3 regions of the Chryseobacterium shigense genome follow, and region 3 is predicted to be linked to each of the others. Evidence: riboswitches for the same ligand, from Rfam matches in the RefSeq annotation. Region 3 holds a riboswitch; each other region holds the start of a gene.
The links. Region 3 has a riboswitch for S-adenosylmethionine ahead of HNP36_RS14310 (alpha/beta fold hydrolase). Riboswitches for the same ligand answer to the same signal wherever they lie in the genome.

Region 1 (4,215 bases), on a different contig from region 3:
AATGTTCTCTGCTTTCGGTAACGCCGTCAAAGTTGGCATCCAGCACATCAGCATCTGTTACTTTTCCAAAGTAGGAATTTCTGAGGGAAACAGTAAGCGCTGCAAGTCTCAGCGTATTGGCAAGGGTAGCTTTTATACGCGGCACAGCTTCCTCAAAATATACTCTGTTAGGTTCTGAAAAATAATTATTGATCTGGCTTACCAGTTTAGGCGAGGCATGAATATCCCCGATTCTTCTCGTCTGGTTAAAGTTAAGGCCCAGATTGTTTTCCAGAGAAATTCCTTCCGAAAGTCTTGAATTCTGGGAAATCGTAATGTCTAACCCCTTTGTCTGAGAATCCACTGCATTGGCAAAGAAATTCGCAGCGCTGGCCCTTGCAAGGTCGAATGCCCCCTGAAGAACCGCCTGATCAGATCCCGGTGCAAAACTTCCTTCCGGACGGTAGAATAAATCAGTAAGCACTACTCTGTCCTTGATTTTTATTAAATAAGCATCCGCTGTAAACACTAAACTTAGAGATGGAATCTTCCACGTAATTCCCGTGCTGTAGGATTGCGAAGTTTCCTGTTTTAATTTTGGTATTCCCAATGCCTGAGCCGCTTCAGAATTGTTCCTGAAAGTTCCCACTTGTGTTGTTTGTCCTTTCTGGATCAGTGTAGAGGTAGAACTGTAATAGATCTGTGCCAGAGAAGGCGCTCTGAATCCTGTGGAAACAGCTCCTCTCCAGTTAAAGTTTTTAGCCAGTTTTACATTGGTTGCCAGTTTATAATTGAAAGTAGAGCCGAAGTCTGAATAATTTTCAAAACGTACAGCTCCTTCCACTAGCCACCAATCAGTTGGCTCAATTTCAACATCTGCATAGGCCGCAACACTGTTTCTGCTTCCGGAAACCGCATTATCAGGACTGAATCCCGGAAACACCTGTGACCCTGCCGGTCTTATATTGTTAAAAAAATCAGTTGGTTTTTCATTATCAGGAGTAGAGGCTGTCACTACGCGACCATAGATATCATAGGAAACATATGAGTTTTCATTTCCTGCATTCACTTTGTAGTTTTCATAACGATACTCCCCTCCAAAAGCTACATTCAGACCGTGAAGTACATCATACTTCTTAGAGAAATCCAGATTCAGTGTATTTTGTAAAAATTCAGACCCTCCAGCATCAAAAGTTCTTGGTGAATTATCACCCAGGGATGCGTTAAATGTATTCACTACCCCAAAATTAAAGGCATTTTTCCCGAACGTATTGCTTAAATCCACATTCCAGCCGTTCCATTTTCCTTTGATTCCTCCGGCTAATGAATAATCATTCACAGTTGCTTCAATTTGCGGAAGATATCCGTTCGGGGTAACAGCATTGATATTTCTTTCTGTATTCGGCAAGCGGTAAAAACCTCCGGCATTTCCTAAACGGTAGCTATATCCTCCAAAAGAATATACTTTCCAGTCTTCATTCACCGGGATTTCAGAGTTGAAAAAAAGCTGTGCCGACTGCAATTTAGACTGCCCTGCTCTCAAGCTGAAATCTTTTCTTTCCAACCCTCTATACTTAAGCTCCTGATCCGTAAAATCCTGTTTTAATAAGCCTTGCAGTGCTATAATACTGTTCGCTCCTGCTATCTGGGTCTTGAAATCCTGTGAAAAATAATCAACCTGCAATGCATATTGCTTCACTGTATTAATGATCTGCTGTGTATTAGAAGTATTGGTAATATTCTTATATAATCCGTCTATATTCACTCCATTTTGTAGTGCCCTGTAATTAATGGCATTATAGGCGTTAAAAATATCTCCCTGACGTACGCCAGCCCTTGAATACGGGTCACGATACTGCACTGATCCCGTTACATTGACGAACCCTTTATCACCGATTTTTGCTCCGTAATTCAGATCTGCAGAAATGGTCTGTCCATCTACTCCACCGGAAAAATTATTGGCTGCCGGTGAAGCATATCCTCCTAAAAACACCTGTCCTGAAAGCCCCAGTCTTCTTTTAAGGCCTAAATTCACGACCCCGGCAATAGCATCGGAACCATACTGGGCAGAAGCTCCGTCTCGCAGCACTTCTATTTTATCTAAGGCAAAAGCAGGGATAGCATTAAGATCTGTTCCTACTGAACCTCTTCCCGGAGTCAGGGTAACATTGATCAGGGACGACTGGTATCTTCTTTTTCCGTTAAGCAAAACCAAAACCTGATCCGGACCAAGTCCCCTGAGAAGAGCAGGATCTACAAAATCGGTTCCGTCATTAACGGTATGTGAGGTAGAGGAAAATGAAGGCACTACATAGTTAAGGGCCTGGCTTATATTATTAACAGGACTTTGTCTCAAAATCTTTGAAATATTGATAATATCTACCGGAACAGGTGTTTCCGTAAGCGATCTCCCCGATCCTCTTGATCCCAGAATCACTACGTCATCAATTTTTTTGGATGATGCAGAATCCGTCTGCCCGAAGTAAAATGCTGAAATAAAAGTTGCTGATGCTATGATTATTTTTTTGTTGAAAGTATGCATGTTTTTTTCTATTTTTTTATTACTAATTGTATGATTTCAGGCAATAATTTTCCTGTAACCTTATGTTTAAGGTTACGGTCAAAAGCCGGAATGGTTGGTATTATTTTTTAAAGATGTCTAGAAACAACAACACATGCGCATATGGAAATGGCATGAAAACAGGTCAGAATAGTAAAATGACACTTCACGATCTGAGAAACTAAAATTTAAATTGGTAATGTGATTTCCCTTGTCTTTAAACATTGATTTTATTTTTTTAAAACAAAAATTTCAAGATGGGAGGAAAAATAGAGAATAAACATTTTTTCCGGGCATACCGGCTTATCTATTTCAGCACCTTGCTTGTTTTTGCAGGTTGCTATCCCATCTATGAGATTCTTGATAATTACAGGGCAAAGATATAAATATTTCGGAAATAAAAAAATAATTGCTAAAAAATTTAACTTTTCGCAAATTCTACCGTAACAATTTCCCTTTTTTTACGTCTAACAGAAATAGTAGTAAAAAAACATTATGAAAAAAACTATATTGACGCTATCCTTGCTGGGGTCATTTTTTGCCTATTCACAGGAAAAGACCAGTACCAATACGGAAAAGGAGAAACAGATTGAAGGTGTTGTCATTACCAAAACTAAAAAAGCCGTTGAACAGAAAGCAGATCGTACGATCTTTGATTTTTCCGAACAGCCACAGCTTAATAACGGTAATGTTCTGGAAGGTATAAAAAAGCTTCCGGGGCTGATCTCCACTGATATTGCCGGAATGATGTATCAGGGAAAAGTGCTGGACGTTTATTTGAACGGAAGACCTTTAAATATTACATCAAATGAATTAAATTCCTTCCTGGAAGGGATGCCTGCCAACTCGGTGGACAGAATAGAAGTGATCACACAGCCCGGCGCAGAATTCCCCGCTACTTCAGGAGGCGCCATCATGAATATCATTACGAATAAAAATGCCAATAAATATTTAACCGCAACTTATTCGGGCAATTACTCATTTACGAATTACGATAAATTCAGAAGCAGAGCCACTAATTCCTTAAATCTGAATGCAAGAAATAAATTATTCGGATGGCAGCTGAACGTAGGCCAGAACTACCGTGAAAGTATGTTAAATGGTGATCAGGATATCCTACTGCATAATAATACAGACAGAATAGCACGCGGTTACTTTGCAAAAGCAGGGGTAACCTTTGATCTTGGACAGGATAGGCTATTGCTGAACTACGATATTTATCACAACAATAATGATAATTATACCCTAAGCAACGGTATAGGAGACAGGACTCCGGATAACAGTCCATTAGGCTATTACCTGAGAGATTATGATTTTACTTCTTCAGATATTGCCCACACCAACACTATAAGACAGGAAGCAGTGGCGACCTACCAGAAACGCTTTGCGGATAAATCTCAGAAACTGGATTTCCAGTTTGGATATACAAAAGCTTATACAAAGTTCGGCCAGGATAATGTGTTCCTTGATAAAACATTCTATGGGCCATTTGAACCCCAGCCAAGAGATATTCTCGGAAATGTACTGAGCAATAATTCCGATATGAGGGTTGCTAACTTTAAAATAGATTATTCTCAACCGATCAAACTTCTGGATGGAGGAAAAGTAAGTTTGGGAGGGTTATATGAAAGACAGGATTATGATACGGAAACCAGAGGCCTTACCAATCTGGAATA
Region 2 (4,215 bases), 120 kb from region 3:
TCTTGCATACGTTCCGGAATACAAAAATCTTGAAGAAGTGGAAGTCCAGTTATTCGTTGTCGTGCTTAGCGCCGGAACATCTGTGTTCGGGTTTTCCGGAGTCCATCTGTTCAGCATTTCTGCACTCCACGCGCGTCCTCCGGCGTTTCCGTTGGACATTAATGATGTGTAATCCGTATCAAGGATCTTTCCTCCGATGCTGAAAGTCAGCAATCCTGAAAAATCAAAGTTTTTATACGCAATAGTTGTGGTAACTCCTCCCGTTACTTTAGGCAGCGCAGATCCCTGTACTGTTTTTGTAGCTTTTGCATACTCTGAAGTGGTTCCGTCTACCGTATTTCCATTGGTATCCTGGTAAATGTATCTCCATAAAGGTTTTCCGTTGGAAGGATCAACGCCTATCCATTCAGGAATAAAGAAATCATAGATGGAACCACCTACTTCAAGGCGTTTTGTTCCTGTTATTACAGATCCTTTAGGCAATTTTGTAATTTTATTGGTCAAAGTACTCAGGTTCACATCTACATTCCACTGGAAATCGTCGTTCTTGATTGGTGTTGTGAATAATGAGAATTCAAAACCGGTATTCTGTATTGTCCCGATATTGAAAGGAAAATCACTGATTCCCAGAGATGGGGCAACCGGCATATTAAACAGAAGATCCTGACTCTTTCGTTTGAAATATTCTACGTTACCTTTTACCCTGTTATTCAGAATTGCAAACTCAAGACCTACATTTAAATTAAGGTTGGTTTCCCACTTCACATCATTGGTCTGCACTTTTTCCAGAACTGTTCCCGGCTCGCCAAGGTTATTATAAAACCTGTACAATTCCTGGTAAGCATAGTAAAGAGAAGATCCGTTGGGTCTCCTTAATTTATCATTCCCCTGACCACCGTAACTTGCACGCAATGTCAGTTGATTGAAAACATTCAGGTTTTTGATAAAATCTTCATTTGAGACTTTCCATGAAGCTCCCACTGACCAGAATTTCCCCCATCTGTTATCTGCAAAGAATCTTGAAGAACCATCTGCTCTTCCGGAAACTGACAAAAAGTAAGTATTATTAAAATCATATTCTGCTCTTCCCAGGAAACTTAATAAGGAAAACTGATCTCTGTTTCCACTGAAGCTTCCCAGCAGCGCCGCAGCATCAGGCTCGTAGTAATAAGGAAGGGAAAACTGGCTTCTGGAACCGGATATCGTCTGGTAATCATATTTGTAAAATTCCTGGCCTCCCAAAACACTTAGGTGATGCTTTCCGAACTTCTTGTCAAAAGTCAGAATATTACTGGTTGTATAGGAAAGGGTTCTGCTGTTCGATTTCGTTACGGAACCTCCTGTTTCGCTTCCTTCCCCGATCAGCGGATTGGAATAGTAATGTCCGTTGTAATTTACAAGATCAACTGAAAAACTGGTTTTAAATCTCAGTTCGGGAAGAAAGATAAATTCTAAAAATCCTTTTCCTGAAAAATTGTCTTCTTTGTTTTCGTTTTTATCCAAAGGCAGTGTTGCAGCTGCATTTTGGTTCTGCAATGCACTTGTGGGTCTGTATTTCCCGAAATCATAGATCCTGTTTCCTTCTGAATCCAGCACATAACTTCCGTCAGCATTTCTTTCATAATATGGGTAGAAAGAAGGTATTACCCTGGCTGCATTGATGATATTGTCTGTTCTGGAATCTGAAGATGGCGGTGCCTGCTGAATACTGTTGGTGTAACTTAAATTGGCTCCGGCGTTCAGCCATTTTTTAACTTCAGAATTAATTTTTAGCCTGGTGGAAAACTTTTGAAATCCAGATTCTATGGCAATTCCTTTATCATCAAGGTATCCTAAGGAGAAGAAATAATTGCTTTTTTCGCTGCCTCCGCTGATGTCAAAATCTACCTGGCTTCTGGAGGCCGTCCTTTGAAGAATATCTCTCCAGTCGTCATTCCATAAAGCTTTTGCTCCCGGAAGAAGTTTTCCGTCTGTTCCTACAGGTTTGGGGAAACCGGCTCCGTAAGGGTTTATTCCCAGAGCATTCACAAGGTTGTCGCTTGCCATCTGTGCGGCCTGCTGGGAAGATATTTGCCCGGATTTGTAACCGTTTCTCAATGCTTCCCAATACAATTGGAAATACTCATCGGTACTTACCTGCTTATAATCTTTTACGGCTCTGGTAGAAAATCCCTGACTGATATTGAAATTGACCCTGGATTCTCCTTTTTTACCGGATTTTGTGGTAATGATGATGATCCCGTTAGCTCCTCTTGAACCATATAATGAACTTGCTGTGGCGTCTTTTAAAACACTTATGGATTCTATATCATTCGGACTGATGGAATTGATATTCCCATCAAAAGGAATTCCATCCACTACATACAGAGGGTCACTGGAAGCACTAATGGAACCAATTCCTCTTATTCTTACTGAAGCCGTTGCTCCAGGCTGTCCTGAAGCACTTACCGCCTGAATTCCCGGAACCTGCCCTTCGAGAGCTTTTGTAATATTGGTAACGGGCCTGTTGTTGATTTTTTCGCTGGAAATAGTGGCTACGGAACCTGTATAGCTTGTTCTTTTGGCTTTACCGTAAGCAATGACTACCACCTCATCAATTTCCTTTTCTTTGACTGTATCTTTTTTCGGCTTTATTTCCTGGGCATTTGCACTGATAATTCCTAAGAAAAATACAGCGGCAGAAGGAATCCAAGCCTTGGAATCAATTAAACTCTTACTAATCATAATCAATTTTATTTATCATATATTAAAAAACTAACCCTTTGCAGAAAAGTCAGCAAAGGGCATCGAAAAATACGATAAACCAAATGCTTATTTTTCCTTTAAAGGCTGAATGTAACACCTTGCGCAGGGGCAGGTTGTTAAGATTTCACAGGGTCAGTTCCCTCCATCTTTCTTTATAAGCCGATCGAAATATGTCTGCAAATCTAAAAACAATTAGTCTACAAAACAAGTAGACTTTAAAATTTTTTATTATACATTATCAAAAATTAACTTAATTCTCAACTAAAACACCGCCACAGCAAGGAGTTAACAGATTGCGAAATCCATAAATATGAGATTTATCATTATTAATAATTAAATGAAAAACTGAGAAGCAAAAAAAATGACATCTTCCGATGTCATTCCTTTCTTATAATAGCCTTTTAAATTTGCATATAGCAGTTCAGTTAGTTTGGGCTTTGCTCTTGAATATTTTTTTCCATTTTGCTACAGAGTTTCTGCTTAATTTAAATTCATCCGCTAATTCTGTATTATTATACCCGTTTCTCTCCTGAAATTCCAGGATTTCCAAAATCGAAGCTTCATCATACGATCTTTGTTTTTGGTTAAACTGAGCTATCTGCTGGTCTTCAACATCAAAAATCAGCTGATTTAATTTAATAACGTCTAAAACGGACAGAGTTTCTTTCTGCAAAATAAAATCACAAAGCCCGTATTTCTCAGGGCATTTTCTAAAAATAATGTCCGTGTATATTTTCTTATAATCCGGTGCTGATCTTTCCATATATTTTTTTTATTTCAATTTTGGAGACTTTATCATTTTCAAAGAATAAAAACAGGATTGTTTTCTTTCCGAATGTTCCTGTTTCCAGCGTATATGTCCAGTTATCAGAAGGATAGAAATTAAATTCTTGTCCAAGCAATTTCATAATTTCTTCTTTATTCTGATACAGCAGGTAATTATACTGGTGCATCAATTTCATTGTGTCTCATCGTATTTACTGATCCATTTATAAAGTGTAGTTTTGGGAATCCTATACTCTTCCAATATCTGAAGTTTTGTTTTTTCTCCTGTCTTTATTAATTCCAGAATAAAATCCACAACCTGCCTAGTGTAAACATTTTTCCTAAATTCCGGAAGTGAGGGTTTGCCATTTTCCGGAAGATTAAACGATGAGCCGTTTCCGGGAGCAAATAAAATAAGATGCTGGGCATAGATTCGGAAAAAATCATATTCCAGAAGCTTGCACCATCTAAGAAGAGTTTCCGTATCCAGACTTTTCGTATCAAACATTTCATACATTTCTTCTTCTGTAATTTTGTGAAATTTACAGATCCGGGATACAGAAATTTCCAGTTCTTCTGCTCTTGTCTTTATACATTCACCGATGTGAATGTTTTTAAAATCAAATCTCATGGAAAAAGTTTGTTAAGTGAAACTATTGTAAAGTATAGCCTGTATTTGCCTGCTCTTCCAAGTCTTTTATTTTG
Region 3 (4,215 bases):
ATTTGTGGTTTCGCTTTGGATCTCATTATAGAATTCATCTGTTTCTGCAGATCTTGCACTGAAAATTTCGTTGAACTTATCAAAAGGCTCATCCATCTCATCCGGGCACAGCCTGAAATCAAACGTTTTGGATTGTCCGGCTTCAATTATTTCGTCAATGATGAAAGCTGCTTTGGTTCCTCTTTTTTCCGGATTTACCGTATTGCTTTCATAAATAATATGATCGTTGATTCCGTCCTTAAAATAAGTATTTCCGGGATAAGGGGCTCCATATAATTTGGGAGTATTGGTCTCATTTTCGCAGAAAGCACTTTTTGCAGCAAGATTCCTTGAGTAGAATTTCTTAATCGAAATGCTGTCATGCTTAATGTCAATGCATCCATCGTATGAAGCATTCATTTCACCTTTATATGTGTTGTATCCCCATTTCCAGTTATTTCTGAACCATGCAGCCGGAGTGATAACGATAGGGGCATCCTGACGGCTTCTGTTATGAACAGTTACCCTTGCAAGAATATCGTTGTGATCAGCCTTACAGTATTCAATGAAAATATCGAAGTATTCATCATTGTCAAAAATTCCCGTATCAAACAGTTCATATTCAGGCTCCTTTTTGCTCCGTCTGCCATTTTCGGTAACAAGATCGTCATAAGGAAATGCATTGATAGGGTATTTATACACCATTTTCATATAACTATGGGTAGGTGTATTATCTAAATAGTAAAAAATCTCTTTGATATCCTCCCCGTGGTTACCCTGCGGATTGCTCAGTCCAAAAAAACGTTCTTTTACAATTTTATCTTTTTTATTCCAAAAGGAGAAGGCAAAACAGAGAATCTGCTTCACATCGGAAATTCCTGCGATTCCTTCTTCGCCCCATCGGTAGGTATAACTTTCTGCATTATTATGGTTGGCGTAATGCCAGGCATTTCCGTTCGGGCTGTAGTCTTCACGCACATTTCCCCATTGCCGGTTACTTACGTATGGTCCCCAGTTTTTCCATTTGGGATCTAGTAATCTTTCTTTTTCAACAGTCATATTTCATCACTTTTTCAGTACGAAGGTAGTTTTTTTGAAAAATAATTCCAATTCCTTTCATCTGAATAATTATTAATATATCCTTGAAATACTTATCAATAAAGCTTTTTTAAATATTAAAAATAATTTTTTTAAATATTAAAAGAAAAAACATATCTTTGCAGTGCGTTCATTCAAATATTGAAAATGTTATCAAGAAAGGTTGAGGGATTAGACCCTATGAAACCTTAGCAACCCTTTGTGCAAGCAGAGAAGGTGCTACGTTCTACCAATTTATATTGGACAGATAACTCACTGAAGTTCTTTTCAGCCATTTCCTGTGGCATTTTCAATTGTATTAAAATAATAGAATTGAAAACAGAACTAAACTATATTAATCTTTCGTATCAAACCGGTTCCCAAAAGGAATACAATATCCCGCTGACCTATCAGATCTTCGGGAAAGACCTGTTTTCAGCACCCGTTATACTGGTAAATCATGCTTTAACCGGGAACTCAAACGTTTCTGGAGAAAAAGGCTGGTGGAAAAAACTTATCGGGGAAAATCAGGTAATTGATACCAATATATATACAGTTCTGTGTTTCAATATTCCCGGAAACGGATATGATGATTTTTTAATTGATGAATACGAAGATTTCACCTCTTCAGATATTGCACAAATATTCCTGAAAGGTCTTGAAGCTTTACATATCAAAAATTTATACGCCATTATCGGAGGTTCCCTCGGAGGAGGAATTGCCTGGGAGATGCTTGCAAAACAGCCGCAACTCTCGGAGATATTTATTCCTATTGCCTGTGACCTTAAAACTCATGACTGGCTTCATGCACAGTGTCTTGTTCAGAAATTTCTGCTTAATGGAAACGATGAGCCTCTGCAGAAAGCAAGAATCCATGCTATGTTGTGTTACAGGACCCCTCAATCTTTAAATGACAGATTTCAAAACAGATACGATCAGAAGAATCAGAGGCTTGAGTCTGAAGACTGGTTGGTTTATCATGGAAATTCATTAAACGAAAGATTTAGTTTAAAATCTTACAAGCTGATGAATCATTTGCTCATGAATATCAATACCGAAGAAGAAAAACTGGAAAAAATCAGTTCCCGAATTCACCTTATCGCAGTAGATACAGATTTGTTTTTCCCTGCTTCAGAAATGCGAATGTGCTTTGAACAGCTGAAAGAGAAAAACAAAGAGGTTTTCTATCATGAAATACAGTCAATTCACGGGCATGATGCCTTCCTAATGGAATACGAACAATTAAATACTATCATAAAAAATATTTTGTAGAATGAGAAATGCTAACGAAATAAAGTTTTTAAAAAACAGATCAATCATTAAGTTTGAAGGAGAGGATTTCCTGGGTGAAATCGGGATCGACGGAAGAATTTTTAAAGCGCTTACTTTGGCACGCATCAGTGTTGGAGTAATCTCTCAACAGGCCATTGAAAACGGAATATCCATTCTGGTCAATGAGGCAGATGCAGAAAAAGCAGTTACCTGTCTGATCGATGAGTTTGAGGCAGAAAGAAAATCAGGAAAAGTTTCACAGATATACAGTATTAATAACGTTTCCGTACTCGGTTTTGTAGCGGAAGATTTTAATAAAGTTCTTGCAGAGCTTGCAAGGAATAATGTTTTTCCGCTTCTTCTGAACCAGGTTGCAGCCGAAAAGAGAGTTAATATTGTGGTTACCTCTTCTCAGGACGAGAAAACGAAAAATATCATTGAATCCGAAATTTTCAAAAAGCCTAAAACCGTTCACCTGGCAATCATAGGACATGGAAACGTTGGAAAGACTTTAATAGACCAGGTTTTACAGTCCTCTGAAGAAATCAAAAGACGTAAAAAAATAGATCTTAAGGTAGTTGCAGTGGCCAACTCAAGAAAGATTGCATTCAACAAAAAAGGATTTAATGAAAACTGGAACGATGAGGTTTTAACAGCAGAACACTCATCAAATGTTGAAGAACTGATCAGTTTTTCAAAAGAAAACCAACTGGAAAACCTTATTGTAGTGGACAATACGGCAAGCAAAGATTTTGTAAAGAATTATCATGCGCTGGCCGAAAACGGCTTTGATCTGGTTTCCTCCAATAAAATATTCAATACCCTTCCTATCGAAGAATACCGTAAACTAAGATATACGTTGAGCAAAAACAACAGACGCTATTTATATGAAACTAATGTAGGAGCAGGGCTTCCATTGATTGATACGATAAAATTATTACATCTTTCAGGAGAAAATATCACGAGAATAAAAGGCGTGTTTTCCGGATCGTTGAGCTATATCTTCAATAATTTCTCTGTGAGAAATGATAAGTTCTCAACCATCATCGGAGAGGCAATGGAAAAGGGATACACGGAACCCGATCCGCGTGAAGACCTTTCAGGAAATGATGTCGCAAGAAAACTTCTGATCCTTGCCAGAGAGCTGGATCTGATCAATGAGTTCCAGGATATCAATATTCAGAATTTAATTCCTGAAAACCTGCTTTCCATTGATAAAAATGAGTTTGTTTCAAGGCTTGAGGAGTTGGATGATGAATATCAGAGAATTAAAGAAGAGCAGCAATCGGGGCACGTGCTTCGTTATGTAGGTGATCTTCACGGTGACCTTCAGAAAGATAAAGGACAACTGGATGTGAAATTGGTTTCCGTACCCGGAAGTTCAGCTTTAGGTCAGTTAAAAGGTTCAGATTCTATCTTTGAGATCTACACGGAAAGCTATGGTGAAAATCCTATTGTAATTATGGGAGCCGGGGCCGGAGCCAAAGTAACGGCGAGAGGAGTTTTCGGGGATATTTTAAGAGTAAGTGAAACTAAATAACTAATATAACAATTTAACAATGTGCCAGTTTACCAATAATCTTATTGTTACATTGATAGACTGATACATTGTTACATTTTAAAACTATATGGAAAATTTTGAAACATCAGCGATAAGAACACAGACTGAACGAACACAGTTTGACGAACATTCAACGGCATTATACCTTACATCCAGCTTTATTTTTCAGGATGCTGAAGATATGAGAGCCAGTTTTGCTGAAGAAAAATCTAAAAACCTCTACAGCCGTTTTTCAAACCCGAATGTAACTGAATTCACGGATAAGATTGCAAAAATGGAGGGAGCTGAAGCCGGATATGCATTTGCAACAGGAATGGCGGCTATCT

Region 1: linked by a shared signal. The riboswitch ahead of HNP36_RS10310 (TonB-dependent receptor plug domain-containing protein) and the one ahead of HNP36_RS14310 (alpha/beta fold hydrolase) in region 3 are both predicted to bind S-adenosylmethionine.
Region 2: linked by a shared signal. The riboswitch ahead of HNP36_RS13670 (SusC/RagA family TonB-linked outer membrane protein) and the one ahead of HNP36_RS14310 (alpha/beta fold hydrolase) in region 3 are both predicted to bind S-adenosylmethionine.

Annotation. Positions count from the first base shown of each region.
Region 1 is NZ_JACHLC010000002.1:103,016-107,230, forward strand. It holds gene HNP36_RS10310 (TonB-dependent receptor plug domain-containing protein) at 1-2,521, opposite strand, end outside; SAM-I-IV-variant riboswitch at 2,813-2,911, opposite strand; gene HNP36_RS10315 (outer membrane beta-barrel family protein) at 3,035-4,215, shown strand, end outside.
Region 2 is NZ_JACHLC010000003.1:204,023-208,237, reverse strand. It holds gene HNP36_RS13670 (SusC/RagA family TonB-linked outer membrane protein) at 1-2,724, opposite strand, end outside; SAM riboswitch class I at 2,809-2,906, opposite strand; gene HNP36_RS13665 (helix-turn-helix domain-containing protein) at 3,167-3,508, opposite strand; gene HNP36_RS13660 (hypothetical protein) at 3,483-3,707, opposite strand; gene HNP36_RS13655 (transposase) at 3,704-4,141, opposite strand.
Region 3 is NZ_JACHLC010000003.1:324,996-329,210, forward strand. It holds gene HNP36_RS14305 (MGH1-like glycoside hydrolase domain-containing protein) at 1-1,038, opposite strand, end outside; SAM riboswitch class I at 1,225-1,331, shown strand; gene HNP36_RS14310 (alpha/beta fold hydrolase) at 1,390-2,328, shown strand; gene HNP36_RS14315 (ACT domain-containing protein) at 2,330-3,868, shown strand; gene HNP36_RS14320 (O-succinylhomoserine sulfhydrylase) at 3,957-4,215, shown strand, end outside.